4 regions of the Aliihoeflea sp. PC F10.4 genome follow, and region 4 is predicted to be linked to each of the others. Evidence: riboswitches for the same ligand, from Rfam matches in the RefSeq annotation. Region 4 holds a riboswitch; each other region holds the start of a gene.

Region 1 (5,891 bases), 1.8 Mb from region 4:
GCAAACAGGCCCGTCACGCTCGATGCAAGATCGAGATCGGCCGGTCCGATCAGCAGGGAGGCGACCGTGAGGATGACGCAGGCAAGGGCGAGGATGGCGTTCAGCATGGCGCTCTTTACTGCGTTTCGTCGCAGGGCGCGATCTCCTCGCGCAACTCGGTCAAGGCGCGAACGGCCTCGATGACGAAGGGTGCGCCACAGGCCCAGGCGCCTTGCGGCACGAATGCGCCGACCCTTGCGCCATCCAGCGCCTTCAAGGCCGGATGGCTGACGAACTGGTCGGCGAGCGCGGGCGCTCCCTCGACGGGTTCAGACAGGATGACGATGTCGGGCCGGTGCGAGACGAGTTGTTCGAGGGGCAGGGGCGTCATGGCCGAATAGCCGAGCTCGGCGGCAAGGTTCGTCAGGCCAGCGGCTTCCATAGCGCTGTCGGCAAGCGTGCCCGCGCCCAGCACTACGCCGTTTTGCTCATAGGCGATGGCGGTGGGGCGGGTAGGGCACTGGCGCGCGCGCAGAGTTTCAAGTTCGCGCTCGTAGTCGCGGGCGATCGTTTCGGCGCGTTCGCTCTGTCCGACGATCGCGCCCATGCGCCGGAGTTCAGCGGGAACTGTGTCGACCGTGTTGTCGTAGGCGAATTCCTCGACATGGAAATCGAGGCGCTGAAGCAGGCTCGTCGTGTTGTGAAGGCTGAACGTGCCGGTGACGACGATGTCTGGCTTCGACAGGAACACCTCTTCGGCCCGTCCGCCATTCTTGGGGTAGTTCGCTGCCTCTTCATCGAGAAAGGAAAGCGTCGGGTCCGTCGAAAGATCGGACAAAGAGACGATCTGACCGGGATCGGCCAGAAGCAGCACGAGCTGGTCCGTGCACACATTCATCGACATGACGCGCGGCGGGTCGGCGGCGAATGCAGGCGCAGTCAACGCGAGGGTAAAGGCGGCGGCGCGCAGAATGAATTGTCCGCGCGCCGCCCTTTTCATCAGAAGGTCGACCGGAAGCCGGCGAAGACGCCGATGCCGGGCGTATTGAAGCCACGCACCGTCTGGTAGTCCTGATCGAGCAGGTTTTCGCCGCGCACGTAAAGCTCCGTGGATTCGGTCGCCTGGTAAGAGACCTTGGCGTTTAGGAGGACGTAGTCGTCGAGTTTGACGCGGCCGTTGACTCCAGAAAAGCCAAATGGTCCGGCGACGCTGCTCACGATGATTTCGTCTTCACTGTCAACGGCAATTTTGGCTGTGCCGGAAATAGCCCATTTCTCGGCGGGCTTGTATGTCGTCGTGAGCGCAATTTCGTGGCGTGGAACGCGCAAGTTGCGGTTGCCGTTGGCGTCCTGCGTATGTGTGTAGGTGTATGCTGCGCCTAGCGAGAGCCAATCATTGGCTTCATAGACTAGCGACGCTTCCACGCCTCGCTGACGCGAAGTGCCGGGAACCTGTGCATAGCTGCCACCAGCAAACTGAATCAAGTTGTCAATGTCGAGCATGAAATAGGTCAAGTCGGCAGCAAGGCTATTATTGAACCGATACTCCAAGCCAACGTCGAATGAGACGCTTTCTTCCGGCTCCAGATCGGTGTTGCCAACGAAGGGACCGAATAATTCGTATAGGCTCGGTGCGCGAAAGCCGGTGCCGAACGAACTATGAAGGCGATATCCGCTTTCGCCAAAGCGATAAGATCCTGTCGCCCGATATGTGAGATTATCACCAAATTCGGAGTGATCATCATATCGCACACCGCCTGATAGGTTCAATAATTCAGTTGGCTCCAGAACCGCTTGTGTCCAAACGCCAGCGAGAGAAAATGAATCGTCTGTATCGGAGCCGTAGCTATCGACCGTTTGCGCTCTTTGCCGCTCGTAATCGGCGCCATATTGAAGCAGCAGCCACTCATTAACGTCGAGTGAGCCTTGATAATCTATCTTCCGGCGCTCGCCGACATAATCAGCATCGAACGGGCCGAATGCAGGGTGATTCGAGTCAATTGTGCGATCGACCTCAAAGTGCTGGACCGAAAGCGTATTCTTCAAGCGGCCATCGAGGAAATTGGCATTGAAGCCGACGCGCATTCCGATCTGCTCGTTATCGTTAACATTTACGTCGGTATCCTGTGGCTCAATAATCTCCCCGGTGACGCTATCTACATAGCGGTCTACATCGTAGTCAGCGTCGGCGTCGATGTAGAGCAGGGAACCGAACACCGATACGACCTCGTTCAGGCGATATTCGCCCGTCGCGTCGAACGTCACATTCTCATAGCCGTCCCGCTCGCTGCCGCCCGCTGCTGCAGAAATGCCGTCGGTGCGGAAGCCGGTGATGTTGATTGCGGCACGTCCGGCATCGTTGGCTGCACGCAGGCCGTAGCCCCCACGAACGGTTCCGCGCGAGCCGGCTTCGCCATGGAGGATGTGCGAGATGCCGGGCTCGATATCGCCGAGGGTCGAAAACGAGATCACGCCCGCGATTGCATCCGAACCATAAAGCGTCGACTGGGAGCCTTTCAGCACCTCGATGGACTCGAGGCCACCAGAGAGGAGATACTGATAGGAGGTCTGAACCTGCGTGCTCGTTGGATCGCCGATATCGATACCGTTATAGAGCGTCTTGACGTAGCGGCGCGGCGCGCCGCGCACGGACAGCGATCCCTCCGCGCCCGGGCCGCCGGGTGATGATACGGAGATGCCTGGCAGGCGCTCCAGATAGTCGACGGCGAGCGGCAGGTCCTGCTCTTCCATCTCCATACGCGTGACCGTCTCGACCCGCGAGCCGGAGCGTTCGGCCTCTGTCGGCGCGCGGTTCGGCGTAATGACGATCTGCGGCAGTTCGGTGAACTGCGCATGCGCGGGCAGGCTTGCCAATATGGCGATTGCAGATGCAGCGCAGGCCGCGCCCAGTTTGAAAGCGTACATTCGGTCCCCCGATATCCGGCCTGCGGCCGGAACCCATCTTTTCAAAGATGCTGGAGAAACCTGCGGACCGCCCCGATCCGGCTTCGCCAGCGATGACATATGTCACCACTGCGAAACCACAGCCCCGGACGCTCCCCGCATCCGGCAAAGGTGACGCTCAAGGCAGGTTTCCTGGCTCGCGCTTCAGCGGATCATTCACCTTCCCGGGCACCGCCCAGTGGTTTTCGAATGTCCTCTGCGCTTACAGTTGCGGGGGCAGCCGCGGCTCGGACAAATCGTCCTTCCGCATTCCCTCTTAGCCGGCGTTGCTCGCACCGGCACCTCAAGCTGAAAATTACGTAGCAAGCACTGGGAGTGACGGTCAATCACGTCATTGGCGGGGCCGACCGGACGTCACGCGATGTTGCCTGGCAGCAACGGCCGTTCGGGATTACACTGCGTCATATTTGGTCGCAAAAGATGCCAAAACGGGGTGTTCGATGTCGCTTTTACGCCAACGGAACGGCCGGCCTGGTATCAAATTATAGTCGAACATCCTGATCTGGCGGGGTTTTTGACATTCGCCCACCGATACGGGATGGTAGGGAACATCAGGAACAAACGGGAGATCGGTGGCATGAGTTTCTTCAGAAGTAGCGGGAACCGCGTTCCCGAACACGTCGAGAAGATGGCAGAGGATGTGAAGGCCGGACGCGTCGACCGACGCGAATTCCTCGCCATCGCGTCCGTCTTCGGGGCCTCGACCGCGCTTGCCTATTCGATGATCGGCCTCGCCGCACCTTCGAAGGCGCTGGCGCAGGATGAAGCGCTTGGCGAGCCGGTGACAGGCGGCGTCCTGCGCGTGGCCATGTTCGTCAAGGCAAACAAGGACCCGCGCACGGCCGACTGGTCCGAAATCTCCAACGGCATGCGCCAGTCGCTCGAGCCGCTCGTCAAGTACACGCGCGAGTTCACCTTCGAAGGCAAGCTTCTCGAAAGCTGGGAAGCCAACGACGACGCCACCGAGTACGTTCTCAACGTGCGGCAGGGCGTGACGTGGACAAACGGCGATGAATTCAACGCAGACGACGTCATCTACAATCTGACGCGCTGGGCCGACGGCACTGCTGAAGGCAACTCGATGGCGACCCGCGTCGCCTCGATGATCGACCCCGACACCAACAAGCTGCGCGAAGGCGCGATCGAACGCGTCGACGATTACACGGTCAAGCTGATCCTGTCGGAGCCGGACGTTTCGATCATTCCGGGCTTCTCGGATTATCCTGCGCTGGTCGTTCACCCCACCTTCGACGAGACGGGCGCGGACTGGGTCGCCAATCCGATCGGCACCGGTCCGTTCGAACTCGTTTCCTATTCGGTCGGTGATCGTATCGAGTTCAAGCGGCGCGAAAACGGCGCGTGGTGGGATGGCGAAGCCTATCTCGACGGCGTCGAATTCATCGATTACGGCACCGATCCGTCGGCGATGGTCAACGCGTTCGAAGCGCTCGAAATCCATACGAACTACGAGACGACCGCCGACTATCTCGACATCATGGACAGCCTCGGTCTCGTGCGTTCGGAGGTTTTGACCTCGACCACGCTGACCATTCGCATGAACGTCGACAACGCACCTTACGACGACCAGAACGTGCGCAAGGCCGTTCAGCTCGGCGTCGACAACAACGCTATCCTGGCGCTTGGCATCGACGGTGCGGGCGAAAAGGCCGACAACTACCATGTCGCGCCGATCCAGCCCGACCACGTCCAGATCGCCACGCATGAGCGCGACGTCGACCGTGCCAAGCAGTTGATGGAAGAAGCCGGCCAGATGGATTTCGAGCACGAGATCATCTCGGTCGACGAGACCTGGCACCGCAACTCGTGCGACGCGGTGGCCGCACAGCTTCGCGAGGCCGGGTTCCGCGTCAAGCGGACCGTGCTTCCCGGTTCGACCTTCTGGAACGACTGGACCAAGTATCCTTTCTCGGCGACCAACTGGAACATGCGCCCGCTCGGCATCCAGGTCATCGCGCTCGGTTACCGCACCGGCGGCAGTTGGAACGAGACTGCGTTCTCCAATGAGGAACTCGACGGCCTGATCGCCGAAGCCCTTTCGATCGCCGATTCGGAAGAGCGTCAGTCGGTCATGGAGCGGATCGAGACGATCATCCAGGATTCGGGCATCATCATCCAGCCCTACTGGCGCACGCTCTACAACCACTCCGTAGAGGCGGTGAAGAACCACGGCATGCACCCGACCTTCGAGATCGATCTCGGCAAGGTCTGGCTTGACGAAAGCGCCTGACGCGCCATCTCGTCACAGCGCGGATACGCGACATGAAGGCGAGGGGCGGCAACGGCCCTCGCCGACTGTACCGGGGAACATAACTATAAAACCCCAACCAGAACGGCAGGGGGCACATGCTGGGTTTCATCGTGAAGCGGTTGGGCGTCATGGCCATAACCATGGTCTGCCTGACGCTCGTCGTCTTTTTTCTCGTCAATCTCGACCCGAACCTGCGGCGGCTCGCGATCAGCCAGCTCGACATGCGCACGCCAGACGCGCAGATCGAAAGCTGGCTCGAACGCAACGGCTATCGCGAACCGTTCCTGATCCGCTACGGGCAATGGCTCGGCGTGGTGCAAAAGGAACCGGCCGTCGATGAAAACGGGCAGGCGGTGAGCCGCTTCGCCTTCTGTTCGGAGCCGACGGAGCCATCCTATTCCGGCATCCTGCAGGGCCAGTGGGGCTGTTCGACCACTTTTCGCACGAATGTCGAGAATCGGCTTTTCCCCGGACTGGCAGCTACCGGCAAGCTGATGTTCTGGGTCATGGTGACGATGGTGCCGGTCGCGCTCATCATGGGCATATTCGCCGGTATGCGGGAGGGAACGCGAACTGACCGGACGCTTTCCGTCGCCGCGATCACCACGACGGCGACGCCCGAATATGTCTCGGGCGTCATTTTCACCGTTATCTTCGCCTCATGGCTCGGCTGGCTGAA
Region 2 (5,891 bases), 1.7 Mb from region 4:
CCGGGTTCCGCCCATCATGGGCTCGCCGCGCCGATGGGCGATTATCTCGTCGTCTCCGTGCCGCATGAAAATCCCGACGAGCCACGGGTCGGGCTGAAGGTGATCGACCGGGAGGGGAACGATGTTGGCGACGTCGTCGCCTGCCCCGGCGTTCACGGGCAGGCGCAGTCGGCGCGCATCTTCGCCTTCGGCTGCCGCGACGGGATCGTCATCGCGTCACCGGGCTCCGGCGGCGAAGCGCCGGCGCTGAAGCATATACCGACTGCCGATCTCGGCGAGGGCAACGTCTCGACTCTGAAGGGCGGAACGGCGATGAGCTACTTCCTCGGAAATTACGGCCCGTCGGCAATTGTCGTCATCGAGCCGGGCGATGAAACGCAATTCACAAAAATCGACCTGCCGATGCGCCGGGTCGATTTCGCGCTCGATCCCGCACAGCCTCGCAATGCCTATGTGCTCACCGAAGACGGCAGGCTGCATCTCGTCGATGTCGTCTCGGGCAAGATCGAGCAAAGCGTGGCGGTGACGGATGCCTATTCGATGGATGGCCACTGGCGCGATCCGCGCCCGCGTCTGGCTGTTGCGGGCGAGTCGATTGCGATCACCGATCCGCGCGAGGGCATCGTCCGGTTGATCTCGACGCAAACACTGGAGGAAACCGGCACGATCGAAATCGAAGGCGTGCCCTACACGATCGTTGCCGTGGGCGGGTCCGGCGCGACACATGACCACGAATGAGTAAGCGGGCGGCCCGCCTTCACCGGCGGGCCGCCATCTGACCTAGATTACTTTCTGTCTGCCGCGATAGGCATCGGGGATCGCCGCGTCGGTTCCGAAGAAGGCGTGCTTGGACATGTCGGGAGAATAGCGGCTCGCCGGAACGGTTCGGCCGAGCGCCTCTGCGACTGCCCGGATGTGGTGCGGGGCGGCCCCGCAGCAAAGCCCGATATAGTGCACGCCCGCATCATAGGCTTCGCGGGCGAATTCGGCGCATTCGTAACGGTTGCAGGTAAACGGATCGAGCGCCGTCGGGAACGGGCGATCGGCGGGAATGCATGAGCAGGCCCGGTCGGTCAGCGACTGGAAGGTCGGCTCGGCATCCGTCGTGCGATAGGGCACGGGCAGCGCCGCGACGTGGCACGAGACGGCCTCGCGCACTTTGCGGACGACGGGCATCAGCGTCTTCGGGCCGCGTTGGCAGTTGAGGCCGACGACATCGGCGCCGGCCGCTTCGAGCCGCTTGCACGCCTCCACGATGGACGCGCCGTCGAACATCTTTTCCTCGCGGTGGACCGAAAGCGTCACGACAGTGGGCAGGCCGGTCTTCTTCATCACGTCGAGCGCGATCTCGGCTTCGCCCAGCCAGTCGATGGTCTCGGCGATGAGAAAATCGGCCCCTTCCTCGACCGCCCAGCCGATCTGCTCTTCGAACATGGCACGCACCGCGTTGTGCGTCGAAGCGTCTGCGGCCTCATAGGCGTTGGTGTTGCAGATATTGCCGGCCATCAGGCAGCCGTTGCGGTCGGCGACATCCTTGGCAATACGAAGCGCCTGACGATTGATCGTCTCAAGACTGTCCTCGCGACCGATCACCTTCAGCTTCTGGCGATGAGCGTAATAGGTGAAGGCTTCGACGACGTCGCTGCCGGCATGAACGAAGTCCTCGTGCAGGCGCGTGACCGCCTCGGGGTGCTCCAGCACTACTTCGGGAACGAAAGGCCCAGCTTGGAGATAGCCGCGCCGTTCGAGTTCAAACAGATAGCCTTCCGCGCAGATGACAGGACCGGCAGCAAGCCGTTCGAGCAATCCCTGCTTGTGCGGGGCGGGTTCGGTTCTTGTAGCCATGAGTAAATCTCCGATCGATCAGTTGAGGATGGGACGGGGCGGCTCGCCGGCCGCCGCAGCGAAAAGCTCGCGAAGGCGCGTAGCGTCCGGATGGTTCGTTGCGCGGGTGTCGATCATGTCGATCTGCCTTTGAGCGGCAGCGTCGACAGGCGTGCCCGCCGGCAGCGACAGGAGCCATTGCAGGAAGACGGTTTCGGGCGTGACGTGTCCCGCTCCCTGTGATCGGCGTGGATGAATTCTGGTATCGATGCGCGGGAAGTCGTCGTCCATGCCGTTGCCTCATTCGAGGACCAAACCGGCGGAAGACGGAAGGGTGACGACCGGCAGGCGAGAGGCCGCACGGTCGCGTGTCTCTTCCGATCGCCCACCGCGATCAGTCGGTTTCATTTGATCAAGGCTGGTTTCCGGGCTTCGAAGCCGTCTCATCGAGAGACCTTTCCGACGCCTTCCCGGGTCTTCGACCCAGTGGCTTTCGTCGGAAAACGAGTTTCGTTACCGTTGCGGGGGCAGCGCCGGCATCAAACCGGCTTCCCAATTATCCCTTCGACCTTGCGGGCCAAGGGCACCTCGAACGCCGACAAATGAGCATGGATGGCGGGCGGAGGAAAGCGATAAAATCGGGCGCGGTCATTGCGCCCGAGAGGCGGGCGGCTTTTCTTTTCGGTGCGATGGACTAGCATTCGTCGATGCAACCGGAGAACCTGCCGCATGCCCGCAAAGAAGACCAGTTACGGCCGCGAGAAGGTCAAACCGATCGAGATCGACTTCGACGGGCGCAAGCGCTCGTTCGATATCGAAAATCCGAAGCTGCCCGACTGGATCGCGTCTGACGCGCTCGGCTCGGGCGACTACCCCTATTCCGAAAAGATGGTTCGGAAGGCTTACAAAGCCGAACTGGAAGCGCTTCAGGAAGAACTCGTGAAGCTGCAATACTGGATGCAGACCAAAGGCGAGCGGGTGATCGCGCTGTTCGAAGGGCGCGACGCGGCCGGCAAGGGCGGCACGATCTTTGTCTTGCGCCAGTACATGAACCCGCGCTCGTCCCGTAACGTGGCTTTGCCGAAGCCGACCGAGACGGAGTGCGGGCAATGGTACTTCCAGCGCTATGTCGAGCATTTCCCCACCAGCGGCGAGTTCGTTAGCTTCGACCGCTCCTGGTACAATCGCGGCGTGGTCGAGCCCGTGATGGGGTTCTGTACGCCGAAGCAGCATGAGACCTTTCTCGGCGACGCGCCCGATTTCGAGCGGATGATCGTCGATGAGGGGATTCATCTTTTCAAGTTCTGGCTGAATATCGGCCGCGAGATGCAGCTCAAGCGCTTCCATGACCGCGTGCATGATCCGCTCAAGACGTGGAAATTTTCGCCGATCGACGTTCAGGGCATGAGCAAATGGGACGAATACACCAAAGCGCGCAGCCAGATGATCGAGCGGACGCATACGGCACATGCGCCTTGGACGATCGTGCGCGCGAACGACAAGAGACGCGCGCGGATTTCGGTGATGCGCCATATTCTCGGGCGTTTCGACTATGACGGCAGGGACGAAAACGTGGTTGCCGAACCCGACCCGCTGATCCTCGGTCAGGGACAGGATTTCCTGACGGATCGGTGACGCTTTCGCGTCGTCAGCCGTCCGTGCAGGCGAACGGAAGAAAGGTGCTGGCCGTGCCGGCATTCATCGCGGCGATCGTCAATATGTTGGCGATGTCGAGATCGGCCTGCGTGCGTGGACACACGGCCACGCGCTCGACGCATCCTTGCGCGATGAAGGCTTCGTTCTCGTCGATAAAGGACTGGCTGAGGTTATCTGCGTCGCTGGCCGACGCGTCCTCGAACGCCTCGGTATAAACCTCACATTTGGTGATCTGCCATTCGGAAAGGGCAGGCTCCTGGGCAAGCGCGGGAGCCGCAAGGAACAAGCTCGCGGCGAGTGCGGTCAGCACGCGCATGCCTATCGAGGGTGATCCGGGGGACATGATCGATTTTCCGAAGCCTGCGGCACCGAACGCGTAAGGCAGTTCGGCCCGCCTGCTTTCAGGGAGTGGTGGCTCAGGCCATGCCGAGCGCGTTCATGTAGAGATCGAGGATCGCTTCGGCTTCCTGGCGCTCCGACGCATCCTGCTTGCGGATGCGGATCAACTGGCGGATCGCGCCGGTATCGAAGCCTGTGCCTTTGGCTTCGGCGTAGACTTCCTTGATGTCGTCCGCGAGCGCCTTCTTTTCTTCTTCGAGGCGCTCGATGCGTTCGATAAAGGAGCGCAACTGTCCTGCTGCGACTTCGTGCGTGCTGTCCGAAACTTCGTCTGCCATCGTCAAATTCCGTTCAATCGTATGATGCCTTATGGGATGGACGCGGCTGGCGCGACCTGAAACAGGCGGGTATTTCCGGTGCGGCCGCGACTCGCGACGACGCCCCGGAAAAGGATCGGCGCTTGGTTGCCCCAGCCGGGCAGGCCGGTCAATGGTCTTTTGGACGAGACGCTTCGAAAGCGGCCTTTTGTGACGTGCTTGCGTCCGTCTGGTGCTTCGCCTGCCACTCGGCATAGGGCATGCCGTAGACGATCTCGCGCGACTGGTCCTTGGTCATCGCGATGCCGTCCGCTTCGGCGGCTTCGCGATACCAGTTGGACAGGCAGTTGCGGCAAAAGCCGGCAAGATTCATCAGGTCGATGTTCTGAACGTCGGTACGTTCGCGCAGATGCGCCACCAGTCGGCGGAACGCGGCGGCTTCAAGCGCCTGTTTCTGCGCGTCGTCGAGGTCGGTCATGATTTCCTCCATCAGTTCAAAATGGACCGGTGCGCGAGCCGAATTGTTTCGCGACATGAATGTCGGGGCGCGCATTGATCGCTTCAAGGATTGGCGCGAGGCGATCGGTCCATTCTGCGACGCCTTCGTCGTCTGCGATCAGATCCTGCCGGATTTCGATCAGGAGATGCGCATAGCCGTTGACGATGGCGTGGCGGAACATGGTGTCGCCACGCAGCGCACCGTCATAAGGTTCGTTGTCGCCGACCGTCAGCGCCGGATCGGCGCGCAGCGCTTCCAGCATCGGCTCGACGGCGCGCGGGTCCGAATCCCACAAAATGCCGATCTCCCACGGACGAGGACGGCCCTGCATCGTGGGAGTGAACGAATGGACCGAAACGATGAAGGGCGTGCCTTCGCCCGCCGCCGCGACGGAGGCGATCATCGCCGCGACCTCGTCGTGATAGGGCCGGTAGAACCGGCTCAGCCGTGTCTCTCTTTCGTCCGGGCTCATCGGATAGTTCGCCGGAACGATCGTGCCGTCGTAAAGCTGGCGGATCAGCGTCGGATCGTCCTCGCCCCGGTTCGGGTCGATCAGGAGCCGCGACCATGTCGCCATAACGGCCGGAGCTGAAAGCTTTGCGGCCAGAGCGCGCGTCATCGCCTCGACGCCAATGTCATAGGCGATGTGGCGGGTGAATTCGTCTGCCGGCAGGCCAAGGTCGCCATATTCGTCCGGCAGCGCGTTGCGCGCATGGTCCGCGACAAGCACCATGCCGCGCGTCCGGTCACCCTCGACAAGCTCGACGGGATTGAAAAGGGCGGTTCGCGTCATGGAAAGTCTGATCCGTATGGTATGGCTGGCGCTTCTTTCATGTGTCATGGACGCAAGGCCCATGCAATGTCATCCATGCGACAAGATCGCGATCAAGGGTCTGCCGGTCGATTCGGGGCGGGCTTCCTTAAATCGATTTGCTTCGGCGCGAGGACGCGTTGACAAGGCCCGGACGATTGCCGAAAAGGTTGAAACCATGCTGATTTCACACCTCATGTGCCCGCTTTATGCCGCCGCCGGACGCCTGCGACGGCGTGCATCTCTTATCGGCTTTCTCGCGGCGCTGGGGCTCGGCGCGACGGCCGTTCCCGCCATGGCCGATTTTCGCGTCTGCAACGCCACGCAAAGCCTCGTCGGGGTGGCGATCGGCTATCGCGCGCAGGCCGGCTGGGTCACGGAAGGCTGGTGGCATATCGAGGCGTCGAGCTGCCGCACGCTGATCGAGGGCGCGCTCGCCTCGCGC
Region 3 (5,891 bases), 930 kb from region 4:
CCCGTCATTCCCATTATCGGGATCAAGGTGAAGTTGAGTGCCAGATTGGCAAAAAGCGCGATGAAGAATCCGAGCGCGCACAGGCGCTCGCCGCCCGTCATGGTGAGAATGTCCTCGCCGGGGCCAAGCGCACAGGCCATCACGATCCCGAGGCACAGGACGGGAACGACGGACGTGGCCGCGTCGTATCCGTCACCGAAAAGAGCGAGCAGCGGGCCGGCGAAGACCCACAGGAACAGCGCGCCGGCAATGGCGAGCGTGGTCGAGAGCGTGGTAGCGGCCCCGACTAGACGCTGGAGCTCGTGACGCTCCCCTTGCGCCGCAAGAGCCGCGTATTTCTGCGCGGTCGCCGCCGATATCCCATAGGGAACGTAGGAAAGTATCTGCGCCAGTCGCGTCGCGGCGAAATAGAAGGCGACGATCTCGGGCGGCATGAACAGGCCGAGGATCAGAATGTCGGCATTGTGGAACAGAATTTCGCTGGCTTCCAGCAAGGCCACCGGCATCGCCACCTTGAACCAGCAGCCGATCCTGTAGGTCGCCCTCGCACCGGCGAGCAACTTCTTCAGTTCGCCGCGCAGGAGCAGATATTGCACGGCGACCGAGGCCGCCAGCCCGCCGACGGTGAAGCTCATGATGGTGACCGCGTCGGCCGAACCGCCCGTGGCGAAAACGAAACCGACGCCTGCCAGAATGGCCAGATGCCGCAGGAGCATCGCAGGCCCGATGCCCAGAAGCGGCTTGTCGAGTCCGCGCGCGATCGCCTCGAGAAACTCCTGAAGCACCAGAAGCGGGATAACGAGAAAGGCGAGCGTCGCCAGCGTGACCATTTGCGGCGAAAGCCCAGTCGGGCCGAAATGGATGATTGCCAGCGCAACGAGCGTCACAATCAGCGAAACGCCGAGCGCCAGCGCGAGAGCGAAATGGAGAAGGCCAAGCGCCGCGCCGGCGTCGCCCTTTGCCCGGTATTCGGAAACGAACCGACAGACGAGCTGGTTGGTGCCGACCGTCGCGCCATGCCCGAGAAGAAAAAGCCAGACCAGAACCAAAGCATAGGACCCGAACGCTTCGGCTCCGACGAGCCGCGCGGCGGCGATCTGGGCGACGAAAGCAAGGGCAGCAGCGCCGACGCGAAGGCCCATGACGGATATGCCGGTACGGGAAAACCCGCCCGGATGCGACGCCATTCTCGCCCTGACTATCTCGATCAGGCCCTTGCCCATTTCCCTCGCCCTTGCTCCGGCGCGTTACTTTACAATCGAACGCGCCAAGCGCATGTCGTCAAAATCAATTACGCTTAACAGAAACTTAGCGGACGAACGCAACTTTGGCTGTCAGCGAATTGCAGCAACATTCGCTGAAATCCCCATTTTGCATTTTGGCATAAAAATAATGATCAAGTGTTAAGCTTGAGAATGTCGCTGTCAATACTGACCGGGAATCGCTCCTTCGGACATTCATACTCCATGCTTCCAGCTCATCGATCTTGGCGAGGCCGCAGCGTGTGTCCCACCACGCCGATGCACTCGTCATCATTGCGATGTGAATATCCAAACTAGATATTGACGAGTGTGGGGGTCGCTACGCAATATGCAGTTGTCAGGGTCTTCCAAAGTCGATTCGGTGATGGAGGCTAAGAGGGAAGTCGGTGAAATGCCGGCGCTGCCCCCGCAACTGTAAGCAGAGAGCGTTTCGTCGAGTATGCCACTGGTGTTTACCGGGAAGGCCGACGAAAAGCCGCGACCTGCGAGCCAGGAGACCTGCCTTGACGATGTGAACGAACCCGGGCGGGGTGCTCCGGCGGTGCGCATGGCTCATGGTCGTCATTCGGCCAGTGAATTTGCGCGTTGCTTCTTCATCCCCGTCCACAGCGCCACGGGGACAAGATGCCGGCGACCAGTGCACTTCAATCAAACGGAAACCATCCGATCGAACTTCCGGTCGAAGCGGCCACGAAGGCGCCGGCCGAGCCCGGCTATCGCCTGATCCGACGCAATGGCGGCGTCACGCCGTTCGATGCGTCCAAGATCACAATCGCTTTGACCAAGGCGTTTCTCGCTGTCGAGGGCTCGACGGCAGCAGGCTCGCGCCGCGTCCACGACATCGTCGAGGAACTGACGGACGGAGTCGTTTCCGCGCTGACGCGGCGTGTCGGGGAGGGGCGCACCTTCCATATCGAAGATGTGCAGGACCAGGTCGAACTCGCCCTGATGCGCGAGGGACATCACAAGGTCGCTCGCGCCTATGTGCTCTACCGCGCCGAGCGTGCACGCGAACGCGAAGCCGAAGCACCTGCCGCCGTGCAGTCGGCGGCATCCTCGCTGAACGTGAAGGGAGAGGACGGCGCGCTGCTGCCGCTCGACGAGGCGCGCCTTGCCCGCATCGTGGAAGAGGCATGTGACGGGCTTGATGCGGTGTCGTCCGTGCCGATCCTCGCCGAGACGAAGCGCAATCTTTATGACGGCATCACCCTCGACGAATTGTCGCTCGCCCCGATCCTTGCCGCGCGCACACTGGTCGAGCAGGAGCCGAACTACGCGTTCGTCTCGGCGCGCCTTCTCATGGACAAGCTGCGCCGCGAAGCGCTGACCTTCGTGTCGGGCCGAAGCGAACAGGCGACACAGGCCGACATGGGTGCGCGCTACGCTTCCTATTTCCCTGACTTCATCAGTACCGGCATCAAGGCCGACCTGATCGACCCGGAACTTGGCCGGTTCGATCTCGCCCGACTGGGTGCTGCACTGAAGCCGGAGCGCGACCAGAACTTCCAGTATCTCGGACTTCAGACGCTCTACGACCGTTATTTCCTGCACACAAAGGGCAAGCGTTTCGAACTGCCACAGGCGTTCTTCATGCGCGTTGCGATGGGGCTCGCGATCCGCGAAATCGACCGCGAGGCGCGGGCCATCGAGTTCTACGATCTTCTGTCGTCCTTCGATTTCATGGCTTCGACGCCGACGCTGTTCAATTCCGGCACGACGCGGCCGCAGCTTTCCTCTTGCTTCCTGACCACCATCGGCGACGACCTCGACGCCATCTTCAAGGGCGTGAAGGACAACGCCTTGCTGGCTAAATATTCCGGCGGGCTTGGAAACGACTGGACGCCCGTTCGCGGCCTCGGTGCGCATATCAAGGGCACCAATGGCGAAAGCCAGGGCGTGGTGCCGTTCCTTAAAGTCGCCAACGACACGGCCATTGCGGTCAATCAGGGCGGCAAGCGCAAGGGTGCGGTCTGCGCCTATCTGGAGACGTGGCACGTCGACATCGAGGAATTCCTCGACCTTCGCAAGAACACGGGCGACGACCGCCGCCGCACGCATGACATGAACACGGCGAACTGGGTGCCGGACCTGTTCATGGAGCGTGTCGAGGCGAACGGCGAATGGACGCTGTTTTCACCGGATGAGACGCCGGACCTGCATGACCTTTACGGCAAGCCGTTCAAGGCCGCCTATGAGGCTTATGAGGCCAAGGCCGCGGCGGGCGAATTGCGCGTTCATCGCAAGGTGCGTGCGCTCGATCTGTGGCGGCGCATGCTGACCATGGTTTTCGAGACCGGGCATCCGTGGGTGACGTTCAAGGACCCGTGCAACATCCGCTCGCCGCAGGGGCATATCGGCGTCGTGCACTCGTCGAACCTTTGCACCGAGATCACGCTGAATACGTCGAAGGACGAAGTGGCCGTGTGCAATCTCGGCTCGATCAATCTCTTGAACCACGTCACGACAAAAGGTCTCGACCTCGACCGGTTGGCAAAGACTGTCGGCACGGCGATGCGCATGCTGGACAATGTTGTCGACATCAATTTCTACACCATCCCAGAGGCGCGCAACTCGAACTTGAAGCATCGTCCGGTGGGGCTTGGCCTGATGGGTTTTCAGGACGCGTTGCAGAAGCTGAAGATTGCCTATGCGTCGAAAGACGCCGTCGAGTTCGCCGACCGTTCGATGGAAGCGATCAGCTATCACGCCATCTCCGCTTCGGTCGATCTTGCCGCCGAGCGTGGCCGCTATCCAAGCTTCAACGGTTCGCTGTGGTCGCAGGGCATCCTGCCGATCGACTCGATCAAGCTGCTCGAGGACGCGCGCCCCGGCGTGGATATGGATGGAGAAGCGACCCTCGACTGGGCCGCTTTGCGCCAGCGCGTGACGACCACCGGCATGCGCAATTCCAACACGATGGCGATCGCGCCAACCGCGACGATTTCCAACATTTGCGGCGTCTCGCAATCGATCGAGCCGGGCTACCAGAACCTTTTCGTCAAATCGAACATGTCGGGTGATTTCACCGTCGTGAACGCACAACTCGTCCATGATCTGAAGGAACGTGGCCTTTGGGACGAGGTCATGGTGTCGGACCTGAAATATTTCGACGGGTCCATCGGCCAGATCGACCGAATCCCTGACGATCTGAAGGCGATCTACGCGACCGCGTTCGAGATCGATTCGGCCTGGCTGATCGAGGCGGCATCGCGCCGGCAAAAATGGATCGACCAGGCGCAGTCGCTCAACCTCTATATCGCCAATCCATCAGGCAAGAAGCTCGACGAGCTTTATCGCTTCGCGTGGAAGAAGGGGCTGAAGACGACCTATTATCTGCGTTCGCGTTCGGCGACCCACGTGGAGAAATCCACCTTGAAGGGCACGGACGGCAAGCTCAACGCAGTGTCGGCCAGCGTTGCCGCTGCGCCGATCGAGGTCGATCCGAATGCCGCGTGGGGCAAAGCCTGCGCGATCGATGATCCCGAATGTGAGGCGTGCCAGTAAGGCTCGAATTTACCCCTCTTCCGTCTCGGCGCGTTGCGCCGATCCACCTTCTCCCACAAGGGGAGAAGGTAGGGTGCTCTTCCTTCTCCCCTTGTGGGAGAAGGTGGCCGAGCGGAGTGAGGTCGGATGAGGGGTCGTAAAACATATGAAGGAACACAAAATGCTCGACTGGTCAGAACCCAAAGCCACACCCGCCGCCACGCCGTCCGGTGAAGGTGCTCCACTCGCAGACGCTACCGGCCTTGGCGAGATCGAACGCGGCGGCGCGCGCGTCTCCGTGGACGACAAGCGCATGATCAACGCCCGCGCCGACGTGAACCAGCTTCTGCCGCTCAAATATCGCTGGGCGTGGGAAAAGTATCTCTCCGGCTGCAACAATCACTGGATGCCGACCGAGGTTTCCATGCAGGCCGACATCGCGCTGTGGAAGTCGAAGGACGGTCTGACGGAAGACGAGCGGCGTATGATCAAGCGCAATCTCGGCTTCTTCGCCGCGTCTGAATCGCTCGTCGCGAACAACATCGTCCTCGCCATCTACCGGCACCTGACCAACCCGGAATGCCGGCAGTATCTTCTGCGTCAGGCGTTCGAGGAGGCGATCCACACGCACACGTTCCAGTACATCGTCGAAAGCCTCGCTCTGGACGAGGGGGAACTCTTCAACATGTATCGCGAAGTGCCGTCGATCACCGACAAGGCGGCATGGGCGCTCAGGCACACGCAAAACCTCGACAATCCGGATTTCCAGACGGGAACGCCGGACGCCGACCAATCATTCCTGCGCGATCTGGTCGCTTTCTACGTCATCTTCGAGGGCATGTGGTTCTATACCGGCTTCGCGCAGATCCTGTCGCTTGGCCGGCGCAACAAGATGGTCGGTATCGCCGAGCAGTATCAATACATTCTGCGCGATGAATCGATCCACTTGAACTTCGGCATCGACGTCATCAACCAGATCAAGATCGAGAACCCGCATCTGTGGACGAAGGCGTTCCAGGACGAGGTGCGCGGCATGATTGCGGATGCCGCTGAACTCGAGGCCTCCTACGGCCGTGATACGATGCCGCGCGGCTTCCTTGGGCTGAATGCGGCGCTGTGCGAACAGTATATGCACTTCATCGCCAA
Region 4 (5,891 bases):
GCGCGCCGAGCGGGTGGGCGTCGGCCACGGCCAGTTCGTCCTCGATCACCGTACCGTCCTGAAGCGTGATCAAGACGCGACCGCCGAACGCCTTCTCCTTCGGATCGTGGCTGTGGTAGCGCTTCGTCCATGACGGGTCCTCGACGGTCGAGATCTTGTGCCAGAGCGCAACCGTTTCGGACCGGTTCGCACGCTCAGGCGCATAGGAGCGCTCGTGATGCCAGCCGCCATCCTCAAGCGCGACGGCGAAGATATACATGATCGAATGGTCGAGCGTTTCGCGGCTCGCCTTGGGGTCCATCTTCTGCGGATCGTTCGCGCCGGTGCCGATCACGTAGTGGGTGTGATGGCTGGTATGGATGACGATGTTCTCCACCTTGGAAGTATCACCGACCTTCGGCCCCATACGGCGGGCAAGGTCGATCAGCGCCTGGCTCTGGTATTCGGCCGAATGCTCCTTGGTATAGGTGTCCATGATCGCGCGCTTGGCCTCGCCCTTCTCGGGCAGCGGCACGGCGTATTCCGCGCCGAGGCCTGAAAGCAGGTAGGCGATGAAACCGTCCTCGCCTTCCCATGCCGGCGACGGCGCGCCTTCGCCGCGAAGGACGCGATCGACGGCCTCGACCGCCATCTTCCCCGCAAAAGCGGGCGCATAGGCCTTCCAACTCGAAATCTCGCCCTTGCGCGACTGGCGCGTGGTAGTCGTCACATGCAGCGCCTGCTGGACGGCCTGATAGATCGTCTCCACCGATAGGCCGAGCGCCGTGCCGATACCGGCCGCCGCCGAAGGACCGAGATGGGCGATGTGGTCGATCTTGTGCTCGTGCAGGCAGATGCCTTTCACGAGATTGACCTGTACCTCATAACCAGTGGCCAGTCCCTTCGCGAGGGCTGCGCCCGACAGGCCGCAATGCTGCGCGACGGCGAGGATCGGCGGGATGTTGTCGCCAGGATGCGAATAGTCAGCGGCGAGAAAGGTGTCGTGGAAGTCGAGTTCGCGCACCGCCACGCCGTTCGCCCAGGCCGCCCATTCCGGTGAGACGCGCTTCGCGGTGGAGAGGCCGAACACGCTCGCGCCGGGCAGGAAGGGATGCGCAAGGGCCTGCGCCCGTGCGCTGACGACCGGGCGACGCGCCAGGGAGGCTGCGGCGACGGCGGCGTTGTCGATGATGCGGTTGCCGATCATCTCCACAACGTCAGCGTCGAGCGCAACATCGTCGGCGGCGACAGAAGCTATCTTCCAGGCAAGCTGGTCCTCGCGGGGGAGCTTTTCGGCGGATTTATAGGTGCGGACCTTATGCGACTTCACGGATGGCTTTCCTCTGCTTGATCAGACTCTGGGGCGGGAATGGGTATCGGGATGCCGTCGCCATCGACGGCGACCATCATGAACCGGCCGGAGACGGCCGGGCCTGCCGTCGCAGCGTCGTGCTGCTCGGGCACGATGTCGACGTCGACCGTCATCGAAGAGCGCCCCTGAAAGACGACCCTCGCGCGCATCTCGATTATGGATCCGACGGCAATAGGACGGATGAAATCGATGTTGTCCGCCTTGGCCATCACCACCGCGCAATGGGCATGACGGGTGGCACAGACATAGGCGGCCTTTCCCATCAAATGGAGAGCGTTCGCTCCATAAAGGGTGCCGTAATGGTTCGCCTGTTCGGGAAGCACCACCTCCAGAAAGTTGGCCTTTCCCTGCCTGCTCGTAATCGGTTGCGCGTCCAAATGCTGTGTCCGGTTGGCTTTTCAAATCCGCATTGTCCACATATGGTGAAATCGATAAACTACTGAAAATGCGTAGCTTTGCGAATTTGTCTTGTGAATTTGCAAAGTTTGCGAAGAACGGAGGGCGCGATGAAGAAGGCGTTCATGGGTGTACGCCTGAAAAGGCTGCGCGAAGAAAAGCGGATGACACAGCAGTCGCTCGCCGACACCTTGGGTATCTCGCTGAGCTACCTGAACCAGATCGAAAACAACCAGCGTCCGCTCACCGTGCCGGTCCTCCTGAAGCTCAATGCGTCCTTCGGCACCGACGTTCAGTTGTTCTCCGACAGCGACGAAGTGCGCATCGTCGGGGAATTGCGGGACGTTCTTTCGGACCCGGCGTTCGGCGAGGCGGTCTCCGTGGCGGAGATACGGGAACTGGCGACCAGTATGCCTGCGCTGGCGCGTGCCTTCATCAATCAGGGCCGCCGTCTCAAGCAGTCGAACGAACAGGTGCTGGCCTATTCGGCGCGGCTCGGCGGGGATGGGCACGACCGCGCAATGCCTCTGCCGTCAATGCCGTTCGAGGAAGTTCGCGATTTCTTCTACGCCCGACACAATCACATCGATGAACTCGACAGGGCGGCTGAAACGGCGGCGGGGGAAATGGGAATGCCGGTAGGCGATATGGCCGGTGCCATCGCCGAGCGCCTGCGAGAGCGTCACGGCGTTCTCATTGTCGATCTCGAAGAAAGCAGTTCGGCCCAGCGCAAATTCGACAAGGAGATGCGCGCGCTGCGTCTTTCAAAAAGGCTCACATCGGGACAGCAGGCCTTTCAAATGGCGACGCAACTTGCGTTTCTCGAGCAGATGGACGTCATCGGCAGCATCGTTGCGAAAGCCGGCTTCTCGAATGACGAAGCCCGCTCGCTTGGCAGGATCGGTCTGGCCAACTATTTCGCCGGAGCGCTCATATTGCCCTATGTGCCATTCCTGCGGATGGCGGAACAACTGCGCTATGATATCGAACTCCTGTCGCAGGAGTTCGGCGTCGGCTTCGAGACGGTCTGCCACAGACTGAGTACGCTCCAGCGACCTGAAGCACGAGGCGTCCCGTTCTTCTTCGTGCGGGTGGACCGCGCCGGAAACATGTCGAAGCGGCAGTCTGCAACCGACTTCCATTTTTCTCGTATCGGCGGCACGTGCCCGCTGTGGAACGTCTACGATGCCTTCTCGAATCCCGGGAGACTCTTGACGCAGGTTGCCGAGATGCCGGACGGCCGCGCCTATCTGTGGCTTGCCCGCATGGTCGAAAGCTCCCGCGGCGGACACGGCGCGCCCCGAAAGACATTCGCCATCGGACTCGGCTGCGACATCGTCCATGCCGATAGGCTGGTGTATTCAAAAGGCATTGCGTTGGCCGATCCCTCGATCCGCACGTTGATCGGTGCCGGTTGCAAGGTTTGCGAACGTGTCGGATGCACGCAACGGGCGTTTCCACCTTTGACGAAAACGATCGTCATCGACGACCGCACGAGTTCGTTCGCGCCCTATTCAACGGCGTGATATCTCTTAACGATGTTAACATATAAACATTTCTTTATGCGATATTGACATTCAAGCAAATCCGCCCGAAAGTGTGATCGTCATGGTTCCCCGCGCGTCTCTCGCGATGTCCGGGGCTAAGAGGGAAGTCGGTGTAAGACCGGCGCTGCCCCCGCAACTGTAAGCGGCGAGCTGATGTCCAAAATGTCACTGGGGTAAACCCTGGGAAGACGGGCAGAGGCGACGACCCGCGAGCCAGGAAACCTGCCTTGGCAAAGTAACGTCCACGGGCGGGGTGCCCGGTGTGCCGTAGCGGAGGCCGCATGGCGGCTCGTCTTGCTATGTGTCCGCTGACCCATGCCCCCAACTCATTGGGGTAAGCCATGTCTGAAACCGCAGCTCGTATCGCCACGCTGGCCGTGCAGCCTGTCGATCGCTATCCGTCCGCGATGAGCAACGACTTTACGTTTCGCCTGAAGAGCATTCGCTTCGATGAGGATTACCGTCCCTCGGACAATACCCGCGCTACAACCAATTTTGCAAATCTGGCCAGAGGGAAGAACCGGCAGGAGAATTTGCGCAATGCCTTGCGGATGATCGACAATCGATGCAACGCGCTGGCGCATTGGGATAACCCGGAGGGCGGTCGCTATACGGTCGAACTCGATATCATATCCGTAGAAGTGAACGTCGACCCGGGCGGCACCGACGATGCCTTTCCAGTAATTGAAATGTTGAAGACGACGATAGTCGACCGGAAGACCGGCCGGCGCATAGACGGCATCGTCGGCAATAATTTTTCCTCTTATGTGCGGGATTACGATTTCAGCGTGTTGCTGCCCGAGCACAACAGGAACCGACCTGAATTCAGCGCGCCGGACAATTTCGGCGACCTGCATGGCAAATTGTTCAAGTGCTTCGTCAATTCCGCCGCCTACAAAGAAAATTTCAAAAAGCCGCCTGTCATTTGCCTGAGCGCTTCAAGCAGCAAGACATATTGCCGGACGAACAACAGCCATCCTGTATTGGGCGTCGAATACCTGCAGGATGCGTCATCCTCGACCGATCTGTATTTCCAGAAAATGGGATTGCAGATTCGCTATTTCATGCCGCCGGACAGCGCTGCACCTTTTGCGTTTTATCATCTTGGCGATCTGCCTGGCGACTACACCAATCTGGAACTGATCGGCACGATCAGCACGATGGAGACGTTCCAGAAGATTTACCGGCCTGAGATCTACAACGCCAACTCCGTCGCAGGCGCTCACTATCGGCCCAGCCTGAAGCATCAGGATTATTCGCTGACCCGGATTGTCTATGACCGCGAAGAACGCGGCCGGCTGGCTGTCGAGCAGGGTAAGTTCACCGAGGAGCGCTTCATCAAACCATACAAGGCCATTCTCGAGCAGTGGTCCGCGAACTACGCCCTTTGATCAATCGAAACACAAGGTCATTCGTCTTGAAAACACTTTTGCCCACGTCAACCGCCGGCAGCTTGCCGAAGCCCTCCTGGCTTGCGGAGCCTGAGAAACTTTGGTCGCCCTGGAAACTGCAGGATGAGGAATTGATCGCAGGCAAGCAGGATGCCCTGCGCCTTTCCCTCGACGATCAGCGACAGGCGGGCATCGATATCGTCAGCGACGGCGAGCAGACGCGCCAGCATTTCGTCACAACGTTTATCGAGCAGCTCAGCGGCGTCGACTTCGAGAAACGCGAGACGGTCAGAATTCGTGACCGCTACGATGCGAGCGTGCCGACGGTCGTCAGCGCTGTTTCCCGCCCCAAGCCGGTCTTCGTCGACGACGCAAGGTTCTTACGTCAGCAGACCACGCAGCCGATCAAATGGGCCCTGCCGGGTCCGATGACCATGATCGATACGCTCTATGACGCCCACTATAAGAGCCGCGAGAAACTGGCCTGGGAGTTCGCCAAAATCCTCAATGAGGAAGCCAAGGAATTGGAAACCGCAGGCGTCGACATCATCCAGTTCGACGAACCGGCATTCAACGTCTTCTTCGACGAGGTGAACAATTGGGGGATTGCCACTCTGGAAAGGGCAATCGAGGGACTGGAATGCGAAACCGCCGTCCACATTTGCTATGGCTACGGCATCAAGGCCAATACGGATTGGAAAAACACGCTGGGATCGGAGTGGAGGCAGTACGAGGAATCGTTCCCGAAACTGCAGAAATCCAACATCGACCTGATCTCGCTGGAATGTCACAATTCACATGTTCCGATCGATCTGATCGAGCTCATCCGGGGAAAGAAAGTAATGGTGGGTGCCATCGATGTCGCATCGAATACCGTCGAGACGCCGGAGGAGGTCGCCGAAACCCTGCGAAAAGCACTAAAGTTCGTAGATGCCGACAAGCTCTATCCCTGCACGAATTGCGGTATGGCCCCGCTGTCTCGTCAGGTGGCGACCGGTAAGCTGAAGGCGTTGGGCGCAGGCGCTGAGATCGTCCGAAAGGAACTTTCCGCCTGAGCATTTGCGAAAGAGAGCGGGGACATGTGCGCGCCAATGCCAAGCATGTCCGCGACGGACGAGGTTAAAAAATGCATCCGGCCAAAATAGCGCTATTCAGTTGTCCGCCGGCCAAAAGCGCTTCAACGTTTTTACGAACGCTGAAGCCTTG

What was found. A riboswitch is a leader RNA that binds a small molecule or an ion and turns the genes downstream of it on or off. The one in region 4 is predicted to bind cobalamin.
Region 1: it holds a riboswitch for cobalamin, as region 4 does, so the genes downstream of both, ACX82Z_RS03210 (TonB-dependent receptor plug domain-containing protein) here and ACX82Z_RS12620 (DUF1852 domain-containing protein) in region 4, are expected to answer to the same signal.
Region 2: it holds a riboswitch for cobalamin, as region 4 does, so the genes downstream of both, ACX82Z_RS20885 (hypothetical protein) here and ACX82Z_RS12620 (DUF1852 domain-containing protein) in region 4, are expected to answer to the same signal.
Region 3: it holds a riboswitch for cobalamin, as region 4 does, so the genes downstream of both, ACX82Z_RS17210 (ribonucleoside-diphosphate reductase subunit alpha) here and ACX82Z_RS12620 (DUF1852 domain-containing protein) in region 4, are expected to answer to the same signal.

The regions. Positions count from the first base shown of each region.
Region 1 is NZ_JBTSWH010000001.1:655,829-661,719, forward strand. Features, by position in the region: gene ACX82Z_RS03200 (FecCD family ABC transporter permease) at 1-107, opposite strand, end outside; gene ACX82Z_RS03205 (ABC transporter substrate-binding protein) at 116-979, opposite strand; gene ACX82Z_RS03210 (TonB-dependent receptor plug domain-containing protein) at 979-2,904, opposite strand; cobalamin riboswitch at 3,049-3,244, opposite strand; gene ACX82Z_RS03215 (ABC transporter substrate-binding protein) at 3,521-5,191, shown strand; gene ACX82Z_RS03220 (ABC transporter permease) at 5,308-5,891, shown strand, end outside.
Region 2 is NZ_JBTSWH010000001.1:4,148,266-4,154,156, forward strand. Features, by position in the region: gene ACX82Z_RS20875 (hypothetical protein) at 1-738, shown strand, start outside; gene ACX82Z_RS20880 (homocysteine S-methyltransferase family protein) at 781-1,845, opposite strand; gene ACX82Z_RS20885 (hypothetical protein) at 1,864-2,115, opposite strand; cobalamin riboswitch at 2,224-2,430, opposite strand; gene ppk2 (polyphosphate kinase 2) at 2,554-3,459, shown strand; gene ACX82Z_RS20895 (hypothetical protein) at 3,473-3,823, opposite strand; gene ACX82Z_RS20900 (DUF2312 domain-containing protein) at 3,897-4,157, opposite strand; gene ACX82Z_RS20905 (DUF1244 domain-containing protein) at 4,306-4,614, opposite strand; gene ACX82Z_RS20910 (N-formylglutamate amidohydrolase) at 4,631-5,428, opposite strand; gene ACX82Z_RS20915 (DUF1036 domain-containing protein) at 5,742-5,891, shown strand, end outside.
Region 3 is NZ_JBTSWH010000001.1:3,416,015-3,421,905, reverse strand. Features, by position in the region: gene ACX82Z_RS17215 (lipopolysaccharide biosynthesis protein) at 1-1,223, opposite strand, end outside; cobalamin riboswitch at 1,586-1,782, shown strand; gene ACX82Z_RS17210 (ribonucleoside-diphosphate reductase subunit alpha) at 1,887-4,766, shown strand; gene ACX82Z_RS17205 (ribonucleotide-diphosphate reductase subunit beta) at 4,927-5,891, shown strand, end outside.
Region 4 is NZ_JBTSWH010000001.1:2,487,871-2,493,761, forward strand. Features, by position in the region: gene ACX82Z_RS12605 (MmgE/PrpD family protein) at 1-1,309, opposite strand, end outside; gene ACX82Z_RS12610 (acyl-CoA thioesterase) at 1,306-1,728, opposite strand; gene ACX82Z_RS12615 (short-chain fatty acyl-CoA regulator family protein) at 1,858-3,273, shown strand; cobalamin riboswitch at 3,340-3,538, shown strand; gene ACX82Z_RS12620 (DUF1852 domain-containing protein) at 3,702-4,685, shown strand; gene ACX82Z_RS12625 (methionine synthase) at 4,712-5,740, shown strand.